DNA from 3 places in the Parafrigoribacterium mesophilum genome. Region 1 is predicted to be linked to each of the others. Evidence: predicted binding sites of a transcription regulator. Region 1 holds the regulator's gene; each other region holds the start of a gene.

The links. Region 1 encodes HspR, which represses chaperone genes until heat shock. Its sites were predicted from a motif close to AAGTTGAGTCNNNNNGACTCAACTT; they were not measured.
Region 2: a site for HspR is predicted at 2,120-2,144, ahead of ABFX56_RS07040 (Hsp20/alpha crystallin family protein). Genes of this name have one in related genera too.
Region 3: a site for HspR is predicted at 1,297-1,321, ahead of ABFX56_RS00650 (Hsp20/alpha crystallin family protein). Genes of this name have one in related genera too.

The regions. Positions count from the first base shown of each region.
Region 1 is NZ_JBDJAF010000001.1:1,879,394-1,883,385, forward strand. It holds gene ABFX56_RS09005 (nucleotide exchange factor GrpE) at 1-198, shown strand, start outside; gene ABFX56_RS09010 (DnaJ C-terminal domain-containing protein) at 216-1,196, shown strand; gene ABFX56_RS09015 (heat shock protein transcriptional repressor HspR) at 1,196-1,618, shown strand; gene ABFX56_RS09020 (AmiS/UreI family transporter) at 1,744-2,409, opposite strand; gene ABFX56_RS09025 (cysteine hydrolase family protein) at 2,419-3,150, opposite strand; gene ABFX56_RS09030 (class I SAM-dependent methyltransferase) at 3,402-3,992, shown strand, end outside.
Region 2 is NZ_JBDJAF010000001.1:1,475,893-1,479,884, reverse strand. It holds gene ABFX56_RS07050 (FAD-dependent oxidoreductase) at 1-1,011, shown strand, start outside; gene ABFX56_RS07045 (general stress protein) at 1,062-1,538, opposite strand; gene ABFX56_RS07040 (Hsp20/alpha crystallin family protein) at 1,662-2,093, opposite strand; gene ABFX56_RS07035 (LysE family translocator) at 2,204-2,833, opposite strand; gene cls (cardiolipin synthase) at 2,883-3,992, opposite strand, start outside.
Region 3 is NZ_JBDJAF010000001.1:130,852-134,843, reverse strand. It holds gene aroB (3-dehydroquinate synthase) at 1-738, shown strand, start outside; gene ABFX56_RS00650 (Hsp20/alpha crystallin family protein) at 808-1,245, opposite strand; gene ABFX56_RS00645 (type II 3-dehydroquinate dehydratase) at 1,412-1,852, shown strand; gene efp (elongation factor P) at 1,920-2,483, shown strand; gene nusB (transcription antitermination factor NusB) at 2,502-2,924, shown strand; gene pyrR (bifunctional pyr operon transcriptional regulator/uracil phosphoribosyltransferase PyrR) at 3,143-3,670, shown strand; gene ABFX56_RS00625 (aspartate carbamoyltransferase catalytic subunit) at 3,667-3,992, shown strand, end outside.

The DNA of each region.
Region 1 (3,992 bases):
AGTTTCGAGCGGTACGGACTCACCGCGGTGGGAGCCAAGGGAGACGTGTTCGACCACAACCTCCACGAGGCGATCTATCAGCAGCCCAGCTCGGATGTCACCGTCAACACGGTGGCCGACGTGATCGAGTCGGGCTACCTGCTCGGTGAGAAGCTGCTGCGTCCTGCGAAGGTTGCCGTCGACGTTCCGGCGCAGTGACGGGCGGGGTGTAGCTCGTGGCTAGCCAGGATTGGTTCGAGAAGGACTTCTACGCGGTACTGGGCGTGCCCAAAGACGTCTCCGCCGCGGATCTCAAGAAGGCCTACCGAAAGCTGGCCAGGAAATACCACCCCGACTCCAACCCCGGGAATGCCGCCGCGGAGGCCCGCTTCAAAGAGATCAGCGAGGCCAACGCGGTGCTCTCGGATCCGGAGCAGCGTCGCGAGTACGACCAAATGCGCGCGCTGGGTCCGGGGCGACCGCGGTTCACCGCCGGTGGAACCGGCCAGCAGGGCGGCTTCGAGGACATCTTTGGCGGCATGTTCAACCAGCCGGGGCAGCGGGGGGCGCGGCAGCAGCCCGGATTCGACGATATCTTCAGCAGCATGTTCGGCAGCGGCAACTTCGGCCAGCCCAGCGGCGGCTTCCGGGGGGCCGGCGGCCCCACCAAAGGCCGCGACTACACCGCCACCACCACGCTGGACTTCACGACGGCGATCAAGGGCGACACGATCAAGCTCCAGCCCGCGTCGGGCAAGCCGATCAGCGTCAAGATCCCGGCCGGAGTGAGCGACGGGCAGAAGATCCGGCTGCGTGGCAAAGGTGAGCCCAGCGAGGATGGCGGCCCACCCGGCGACCTCACCTTGACTGTCTCGGTGCGCAAGCATCCGGTCTTCGAACGCGACGGACTCAATCTGCGGGTGGATGTTCCAGTGACGTTCGTTGAGGCCACCCTCGGCGCGACGATCGAGGTGCCCACGCTGGGCGGTAGCCCGGTGAAGCTGAAGGTGGCACCGGGCACGCCCAGCGGACGAGTGCTGCGAGTCAAGGGCCGCGGCGTCGCGACGGCCAAAGGCACCGGCGACCTGCTGGCCACCATCCACGTCGCGGTGCCGAACCACCTGACGGCAGCAGCACTCGAACATCTGGAGGAGTTCGCCAAGGCCATGCCGAAGGAGAACCCCCGCGACGACCTCATCGCCAAGGCGCGCAGCTGATGGACGAGAACAGCCCTCTTTTCGCCATCTCGGTCGCTGCCGGGCTGGCCGCGATGCATCCGCAGACCCTGCGGCAGTACGACCGGTTGGGGCTGGTATCGCCGACCCGAACGGTCGGCAAGTCCCGGCGTTACACGATGCGCAACGTGGTGCAGCTGCGGGAGGTCGCCCGGCTCAGCGCCGAGGGTGTCAGCCTCGAGGGCATCCGGCGCGTCTTGGATTTGGAGAATCAGGTGTCGGAGCTGGCCGCCCGCGTGCAGGAGTTGGAGTCGGCGCTGGCCGACGAGATGCTCAGTCGCCCGGGGCACCGGATCTTCGCCGCCGATGAAGCCGGTGGTGTGGTCTCATTGCGTGCAGGTACCAGGACGCGCCGGCCGACACAGGTGGTGTTGTGGCGCCGGCAGCCCTGGCACGACCACTGACCGGGCCCCCTTCGCACGCACCCACCTCGCCCCACCTCGCCCCGTTTCACGGAGTTTCTGTCCGCACAGGCTGGACTGACAGGCATCCGGGCCGGTTGAAGACAGAAACTCCGTGAGATGGGCGCTCAGGCGACGGGTACGGCTTCCGCCGGGACGGCATCGGGCGCCACGGTGCCGGCCGGGTTGTCTGAGGCATCCGTCGGCCGTGCGATCGACGAACGCGTGAACGCGACGCTGATTGCGGTCAGCGCAAGGAGGGCGACGAACGCAGCGGCCCCGGCCGCCGGCGTCGTGTCCCAGGCGCCGTTCAAGAGGAACAATCCGCTGATCGAGCAGCTTGGGATGCCCAGCCAGACCAGGAACCAGGCCGTGAACCGGCTGAGCGAGGCCTTGTCCAACGCCATGAGCAGGAAGAACAACGCCCACATCGCCGCCCAGCACAACCAGATCACCGCGAAGACCGGGTCCGTGGCTAACGTGACGGCGGCCTCGTACAGCGCGACAGCGGCCACGAAGGCGCTGAACCAGCCGAGCCCCTGTGGCTCCAGGTTCAGGAAGATGCCGAGGCCGTAGTACAGGTACGTGAATCCGAACAGGTAGGTCGGCCAGGTGGCGTTGATGATCGCCTGGTCGCCGCCGCTTTGAATCAGGATGATCGTGGGCAGCAGCACCTGCAGAGCGCCGACGAACAGGTTCAGGACGGCGGCACTTCGGGTCGGCACGATGTTCAGGATCACCAGGCCGTTGACCAACAGCACGATGCCGACGAAGAAGAGTCCGGCGTTTCCCATGATGGTGCCCTAACCCTTGAGCAGTTCGACGAATGTGTCGGAGGAGATCACCGGGGCGAAGAACTGGTTGATCCGCTGGAAGGCCGTTGCCTCGAACTCCGGCTTCTGGCATCCGGTGGCGTCGCCGATCACGATCGGGAGGTAGCCGTGGTCTCGGGCGGCGCGCGCGTTGCCTTCGATGCACCAGTCGGTGTGGATGCCGGTGATCACGAGCACCTGAACGCGCTTGCGAGAGAGTTCGAGCGGTAGCCCGGTCCCGGTGAACGCCGTCTGCAGCGCGCACTCGTAGAACTCGTTGTCTCCGGGCCGCACGAGCTCGCGCAGTTCGCCGACCAGCTCGTTGTCCCACGCGATCTGCTCCTCGGTGGCATCCAGCCCACCGGTCCAGGCCTCGTATTGCACGCGGTCGAAGTCGGTCTGGGGGTACTCCTGGCGAAAGACGGTGTAGCCGATCCAGTTGAAGGAGACGAAGTTCGCCGCCTCGCGGGCGGCAAGGACCGATTTCACCGTTGCCGGCAGGCTGCCGCGTAGGTCGTGGCGCTCGGCGAACTGCACTCCGCCCGGCTTGTAGAGCGAGTTCGACTGGCTGACCGACAGGAAAGCGGCGGGCCGGGAGAGGATCTCGCGCAGGTCGAGTTTCTTCCAGTGGTCGGCGAGTTCGGGGATCGCGGCAACGTTGCTTGACGGGTAGCCCAAATCGGTGTCCGCCGCGGCGAGGGGCCGGGTATCGGTGAGTGTCATGTTTCGTCCTTTTCCAGTGGCTGCACCGCCAGCGTAGAGATTTCGGTCGCTTGGTGATCGGATGTGACCGATGATTGCGTCGCATTACGGTTTGTTGCGTGGCGGCGCCCACCGTCGGTCCCGTTTCACGGAGATTTTGGCCCGCTGGAGGCTGGAGCCGGGAACCGAGGGTCTGGATGACAGAATCTCCGTGAAACGGGGTGGGAACGGAGCCGGCTGGGCGTTGCGGAGGGGAGCCGGTACCGTGACGTGTGACTGAATTTTCGTTCGAGCTACTGCGCCGTCGCCCCGACGTCGAGGCGGAGAACCTCTTCGCGGTGGATGCTGCGGACCGGCTGCTGCTGGACACGGCCGCTGCCGCCTTGGCGGCGTGCGCGCCCGGCGAGATCGTGACCGTGGGCGACCGCTATGGCGCCGTTACGCTGGGTGCCGCGGCGGCCGGATCCTCCCGGCTTCGAGCGCATCAGGACGCGCGCTCCGGCGAGCTGGCCCTGGCGAACAACGCCGCCCAGTTCGGCCTGAGCGACGCGTACCGCTCCCTTCCTCTGGGTGCCGAGCTGCTATCCGGCGCCCGCGTCGTGCTGCTGCGGATGCCGCGCAGTCTTGATGCGCTCGAGGAGATTGTCGACGGGGTCCTGCGACACGCGTCGCCCCAGGTGACCCTCTACGCGGCCGGGATGGTCAAGCACATGGCGCTGACCATGAACGAGGTGCTCGCTCGCGGGTTCGCCGAGGTGCATGCCGGGCTCGCGCGGCAAAAGGCGCGGGTGGTGGTGGCATCCGGCGTGGGCACCGCCCGGGCCGGGAGTGAGTGGCCGCGACGTGAGTTCCACCGCGACCTC
Region 2 (3,992 bases), 400 kb from region 1:
GGCAGCTTCGGCGCCGCCGAATTCGTCAGTTGGTACGACGGCCACCCCGACGTTCCGCGGCAGTGGCCGCTGAACCACAACGAGGTCGCGGTGATCGGCAACGGCAACGTGGCCCTGGATGTCGCCCGGATGCTGGGCAAACGCGCAGAGGACCTGCTGCCCACGGATGTTCCGTCGAACGTCTACGAGACACTTGCCGCCTCCCCGATCACCGACGTGCACATCCTGGGCCGGAGGGGACCCATGCAGGTGCGGTTCACGCCGCTCGAACTGCGTGAACTCGGCGAGCTCAACGACGTGGAGATGGTTCTCTACGACGAAGACTTCGAGCTGGACGCCGCCTCTAAACTGGCCATCGAGACCAACAAGCAGGTCTTCGTGCTGAACCGCATCATGAACGCATGGCGCGGGAAGGCGAAGAACCCGTCCGCGACTCGCCGGATGCATCTGCACTTCTACGCGAAGCCCCTGGAGATCGTCGGCGACGAGTCGGGGATCACAGCGCTGCGCTACGAGCGCACCATGCCGGATGGCGCGGGAGGGGTGACCGGCACCGGTGAGATCCGCGAACTGCCGGTACAGGCGGTGTACCGCGCGATCGGGTACTTCGGCTCGCCGTTGCCCGGGATCCCGTTCGACGAGAAGCGCGGCGTGATCCCCAACCGGGAGGGCCAGGTGCTTGACGACCACGACCAGGTAGTGCACGGCGTGTACGCCACCGGGTGGATCAAGCGCGGGCCGGTCGGACTGATCGGCAGCACCAAGAGCGACGCATTGGAGACGGTCAAGCACGTGCTGCACGACCAGGCGGACTGGTGGAACCCCCCGCATCCGCAACCGGAGGCCGTCGTGCAACTGCTGGAATCTCGCGGCGTGCAATACACGACCCTCGACGGCTGGCACGCGCTCGACCGGCACGAGGTGCAGTTGGGTCAGGCCCAGGGCCGGGACCGCATCAAGGTGGTGCCCCGCGAGGACATGGTGCGGGTTTCACGCGACGGGCAGCACTGATTCGGGGCTGTGCTGGTCAGGCGCCCTCTGCTGCTTAGGAGCCGGGCTGCTCAGGAGCCGGCGAGCCGTTCGGCGTCCGCAGCGTAGTCAAGCTCGACCATCACGGCGTATCGTTCCGCTTCCAGCCCGCGCACGCTGCTGAAATCCCGTCGACCCCGGGTGGCCCAGTGGGCCACGAATCCGAAGACCGCACCCCAGACCGCTCCGATCACGAGGCCCATCAGCAGCACGTAGATCCAGACCGGCCCGATCGTGAACAAGCCGATCAACAGGCCGACGAGCAATCCCAGCCACGCGCCGCTGGCCGCGCCGAGCAGCGCCGCCCTGCCCTTGGTCATCCGTCCGGTCACCTGTTCGACGATCCGCACCCCCTCGCCCACGATGCGGGTGTGTTCGACGGCAAAACCGGCGTCCGACAGTTTGTCTACCAGGGCCTGAGCGCTCGCGTAATCGCGAAACTCACGCAACACGGTGGAGGCTGCGGGCGGTCCGGATCGAGCCTGCGATGGGAATGATGGGGTTGACATACTGCCTCCTTCATCGGATTCGGTGGTGAGATTAGTCCGCCTTCGGTGGATGCGCACCACTCACCAGAGGACGATGGCTCCGTCCGCGGTCGCGGACGGAGCCATCCTGATGCGGCTCTTCGCTCAGACCGAGATCTGGCGGTCCCGAGAGCCTTTGCTCGACGAACCGACCTCGATCTTGCGCGGCTTCGCCTTTTCGCTGACCGGGATGATGACGCTGAGCACACCGTTGTCGTAGTGCGCGGTGATGCGGTCGGCGTCAACGCCTTCGCCGAGGCTGAACTGCCTCAGGTAGGTGCCGTGCGGCCGCTCCTGGGCCATCCACTTCGCGCCTTCCTGGTTTGCCTGGGTGCGCTGCGCACGGATGGTCAGCAACTGCCCATCGACGTCGACATCCACCGAACCGGGGTCGATCCCGGGAAGGTCGGCGTTGAGGATGTACTGATCCCGTTCACGGAACAGGTCGACCGGCATGAAGCGAGGTCCCGGCCGGAACTGCAGGAATCCGTCGGTGAGTCGATCGAGGTCGCCGAAAGGATCAAACGACATAGCCATGATGTGGGTTTTCCTTCCTCTTCCTAAAGTTGAGCCTCTTTGACTCAACTACTGCAATATTAACATGCCGATCCCCGGGCATAACAGTCGTGAAAGCCGGGAGTTTGCTGCTATTCGGTGGCGCTGGAGGCCAGAACACCCACGCCGAGGGCCGCGAGGATGCCGCCAGAGGTGCGCTCGAGTCCGACGGTCACCTTGGGACGTTTCAGCCACTCGTTGGCCTTCGCGGCCACCTTGGCCAAGCAGGCGAGATAGACCAGAGCGATGATGCCGTCGGTCGCCCCGAGCGCCATGGTCAGAACGAAGGCGTTGGCGCCGTGCGGCAGGAACTGCGGCACCACGGCGAGAAAGAACAGTCCGACCTTGGGGTTGGTCATCGTGGACAACAGCCCGGCGGCCAGAGCGGGCAGCAGGGTGCGCCGGAGAGCTACCGGGATACCGGGTTCGGCGGCAGGCACACGGGCGTGCCGCAGAGCCTGGATTCCGAGGTACACCAGGTAGAGCCCGCCCAAAACTTTCACGACACGGTAGGCCTCGACCGATTGTTCGATCAGCGCCGCGAGGCCGATGCCTACCAGGACGGCCCACATCAGCGAGCCGAGCGCCGAGCCGAAGGCCGCGGCCACGCCGATGGCGGCGCGGCGCATGCTGAAGCGCAGGATGAGGAAGGTGTCCGGCCCGGGGGTGAGTGCCAGCAATACGCACAGGCCGCAGAATGCGAGGTAGGACGCGATGCTCATGAGCCACTGTACTGCCGCCGCTGGCTCGGCAGCCGCCCGAGGCTGGCTGCTATTGCACCGCCGAGGTGAGCCTGGCGATGTTGTCGAGCACCTTTGCGCCGAGCGGGCGCTCCATCCACTCCTCGAGCGTCAATTCCCGGCTGGCTGCCCGATAGGAGTCCTCGAGGTGGCGCAGCGCTTTGACGAAGGATTCGCCTCGTACCATGACCGAGATCTCGAGGTTGAGGCTGAACGAGCGCATGTCCATATTGCTGGAGCCGATCACAGCGACCTGATTGTCGATGGTGAAGTGCTTGGCGTGCAACACCGTCGGTTTCGGGTAGAGCCAGATGCGCACGCCGGCGCGCAACAGCGCTTCGTAGTAGCTGCGCTGGGCGTGGTAGACGACGGGTTGGTCACCCACCTCAGAGACGAACAATTGAACGTCCAGCCCGCTCTGCGCCGCCGTGGTGATGGCGTAGAGCATGGATTCGTCGGGCACGAAGTACGGGCTGGTGATGATGATGCGCTCCTGCGCAGCATAGAGCAGTGCATTGAACAGGCGCAGGTTGTTCTCGCCGTCGAAGGCCGGGCCACTCGGCACCACCTGTGCGCCAATCGTGTTGCGGGTCTTCTCCCTCGGCACGTTGTCCGTTTCCCGCAGCAGCAACTCGTCGGTTTCGCTGTACCAGTCGGTGACGAACAGTGCGTTGATCCCCGCAACGATCGGTCCCTCGAACCGCACCATCAGGTCTTGCCAGTGCAGTCCGCGTCGGCGGTTTGACCACTTGTTATAGCTGGAGTCGATGATGTTCTGAGACCCGGTGAAGGCGACAACGCCGTCGACGACGAGGATCTTGCGATGGTTGCGCAGGTCGGGGCGTTGAAACCGGCCGCGCAGCGGCTGCACCGGCAGCATCAGATGCCACTGCACGCCGATTTTCTTCAGGCGGCGGATGGTGCGGAAATATCCGGGGGAGCGCCGCGACGCGAGGTGGTCCAGCAGCACGCGCACGACGATGCCGCGCTTCACGGCCGCCTCAAGCGCGTCGAAGAACGGTGCCGAGGTGCCATCGTAGGCCATGATGTAGAACTCGACGTGCACGTACCGCGTCGCGTGCGAGATCGCATCGGTCATCGCCTGCAACGACTTCGTGTAGTCGGTCAGCAGCGCCGCCGT
Region 3 (3,992 bases), 1.7 Mb from region 1:
ACTCTGCTCGGCATGGTCGACGCCGCCATCGGCGGAAAGACGGCAGTCAACACCAGCGAGGGCAAGAACCTGGTCGGAGCGTTTTACGCGCCGTCCGCGGTGGTCGCCGACCTGGATGTGCTGGCCGGTCTCGGACAGAATGAGATCCTCGCCGGCTTCGGTGAGGTGGTCAAGTACGGGTTCATCGCCGAGCCGGAGATTCTCGAGGCGATCGAGTCCGACGTCGACACGGCCACGGATGCCACCAGCGACGTGTTCCGGCACCTGGTCGAGCTCTCGGTGGGCATCAAGGCACGCGTCGTCGGACGCGACTTCAAGGAATCCGGGCCGCGCGAAGTGCTCAACTATGGCCATACCCTGGGCCACGCCGTGGAATTCGCGGAACGGTACAAGTGGCGGCACGGGGCCGCCATCAGCGTCGGAATGATGTACGCTGCTGAACTCGCGCGGCTCGGCGGCCGGCTCAGCGACGAGGTCGTGGAGCGGCACCGCAGCATCCTGTCGTCGCTCCAATTGCCGATCGCGTACCCCATAGACCGGTGGAACAGCCTGCTCGAGGCCATGCAGCGCGATAAGAAGACGCGTGGTGGGATGCTTCGCTTCATTGTGCTCGACGACGTGGCCAGGCCGACGGTGCTCGCCGCGCCCGACCTCAGTCTGCTTTTCGCGGCCTACCAGGAGATCGGCTTCGAACGCGGCGGAGTTCAGAAGGCAGGGAAGAGCGTCAAGTCGCGGTAGCGGCATCCTGACGCGAATCGAGGCCAGGAGGAACCCCTCCTGGCCTCGATTCGCCTGCCGCGACGGTCGCTACTGGGCAGCCCCGGCGTTCACCGACTTCGGCTCGCGCGCTCCCGTGGCGACCTCGATCTTGCGCGGCTTCGCCTTCTCGCTGACCGGGATCGTCACGCTCAGCACACCGTTGTCGTAGTTGGCGCTGATTCGGTCGCGGTCGATTCCCTCGCCGAGATTGAGCTGCCGCAGGAACGACCCGGACTGCCGCTCGCGAGCCAGCCACTTGCGGTCGCCTTCGGCGGACAAGGTGCGCTCGGCACGGATCGTCAGGAGCTGGCCGTCGACATCCACGTCCACCGACCCGGGATCGATGCCCGGCAGGTCGGCGTTCAGCACATAGGTGTCGCCGCTACGGAAGAGGTCCATCGGCATCAGCCGCGGCCCTTGACGGGTGTCGAAGAGGGCGCCGGCCGCACGGTCCAATTCGCGGAACGGATCAAAACTCGTTGCCATCGTGATCAACTCCTTTTCTGCCGCCGAAGCGGCGCTTGCTGCTGCTTCCTAAACCTGAGTCGGTGTGACTCAACTATCAAAATATTAGCAGTCTCTGCTGGAGAGTGCTAAGTCGCGAGGCAAGGATTCGTCAGCCGAGAGCGAACGCGCCCGATAGGCTTGGGACATGGTGGCAGTGCTGGTGTTGAACGGGCCGAACCTCGGTCGGCTCGGCTCGCGCGAGCCGGATGTGTACGGCTCGGGAACGTTGGAAGACCTGCGCGGACTGTTGCAGCAGTCCGCTCCGGAGGGCACTGCGATCGACTTGCGTCAGACCAACGACGAGGCCGAACTGATCGGCTGGCTGTATGAGGCGGTCGATCACCGAACTCCGGTCATTCTCAACCCGGCGGCGTTCACGCACTATTCCTATGCGCTACGGGATGCTGCCGCGCTCGTCACCAAGGCCGGTGTCACGCTCATCGAGGTGCACATTTCGAACCCGCACGCACGCGAGGAGTTCCGCCACACGAGTGTGATTTCCGGAGTTGCGACCGGTGTCATCGCCGGATTTGGGTTCGGTTCCTACGTGCTCGCGCTGGACCACATTCTGCGCAGCGCGGCCTGAACCACGTAAACTTCTCTTTCGGTGCTGTTTCTGCGCCACTTTCCCAACCGAACGGATCTCATCTCGCATGGCTTCAACCGCTGACATCAGGAACGGCGTCGTCCTCAACATGGACGGCCAGCTTTGGACCGTGATCGAGTTCCAGCACGTGAAGCCGGGCAAGGGTGGCGCCTTCGTGCGCACCAAGGTCAAGAACGTGGTCACCGGCAAGACGGTCGACCGCACCTTCAACGCCGGTGCGAAAATCGAGACCGAGGTCGTCGACCGCCGCGAATTCCAGTACCTGTACAAGGATGGCGAGGCCTTCGTATTCATGGATGTCGCTGACTACGACCAGATCACCATCCCCGGCACCATCGTCGGCGACGCGGCCAACTTCATGCTGGAGAGCACGAACGTGACCGTCGCTCTGCACAACGGCGACCCGCTCTACGTCGAGCTGCCCGCATCCGTCGTGCTGGAGATCACCTACACCGAGCCCGGCCTGCAGGGGGACCGCTCCACCGGCGGCACCAAGCCGGCGACCGTCGAGACCGGCTACCAGATCCAGGTGCCGCTGTTTCTCGAACAGGGCACGAAGGTCAAGGTCGACACCCGCACGGGGGATTACCTCAGCCGCGTGAACGACTGAGCCGGGCCACTCAAACCTATGAGTGCCAGGACCAAGGCGCGAAAGCGCGCTCTCGATCTGCTGTACGGCGCTGATCTGCGTGAGATTTCGCTCAACAGCGCCCTCGCCATGGAGGCCGCGCGTGCGGTCAACGAACCGAGCCGTGCCGCATCGTGGGACTACGCACGGCAAATAGTGAACGGCATCGCTGAGCACGGCGACGAGATCGACGAGCTGATTGCCACCTACGCGCAGGGCTGGAGCATCGACCGGATGCCGGTGCTGGACCGCGCCATCATCCGGATCGGCATCTGGGAGATTCTGTTCAACGACGACATTCCCACCGGAGTGGCGATCTCGGAGGCTGTGGAGGCCGCGAAGTCGCTCAGCACCGAGGACTCCGGCGGGTTCGTGAACGGTCTGCTCGGCCGAATCGCCCAGACCAAGCCTAGCACTCCCTAGCCTCACCCCTCGGCCGCCCCGCCGGTGATCGAGCCTGTCGAGATCCGAGAAGGTGACCGGGGGTCTCGACGCGCTCGACCACCGGGGAGGGGGCGACCACCGGAAGCGGCTCCACCGGATGACGGGGAACCAGCGGACAGCACGAACCGGCCGGGCGATATAGTGGAGACATTGGACATCCTTGAATTCCGCCCAGAGAGACGGGGAAGGAGGTCAGGATGACTGCACGCGTAATTCTGCAGCACTCTGATATCACGCGCGCATTGACTCGGATCTCACACGAGATCCTCGAGTCGAATCGCGGCGCATCCGGTCTCGTCCTTCTCGGCATCCCGACACGAGGCGTGTTTCTCGCCGACCGTATCGGCAGCACCCTCGCCGGCATTGAGCCGGGTGCCTCCGTGGGGTCCCTCGACGTCACGATGTACCGCGACGATCTGGCGCGGAACCCCACCCGCGCCACGGCCCCGACCCGGCTGCCCGAGGGCGGCATCGACGGCAAAACAGTGGTGCTCGTCGATGACGTGCTCTACTCGGGTCGCACGATCCGCGCCGCCCTGGATGCCCTCGCTGACCTCGGTCGGCCCCGCGCGGTGCGTCTGGCCGTGCTCATCGACCGCGGTCACCGGCAGCTTCCGATCCGTGCCGATTTCGTCGGCAAGAACCTGCCGACCTCTGTGGCGGAACGTGTCAACGTTCGCGTGAGCGAGATCGACGACAACGACGAGGTGACGATCGAGCCATGAGACACCTGCTCTCCACACGAACACTGACCCGTGAGAACGCGGTGCACATTCTCGATGTCGCGGAAGACATGGCGGATGTCGCCCAGCGCGAGGTCAAGAAGCTCCCCACCCTGCGCGGCAAGAGCGTTGTCAACCTGTTCTACGAAGACTCAACGCGAACTCGAATCTCGTTCGAAGTCGCCGCCAAGCGCCTCAGCGCCGACGTGATCAACTTCAGCGCCAAGGGTTCCAGTGTGTCCAAGGGCGAGAGCCTCAAAGACACCGCGCAGACCCTCGCCGCCATGGGTGCCGACGCGGTGGTGATGCGCCACTCCGCCTCCGG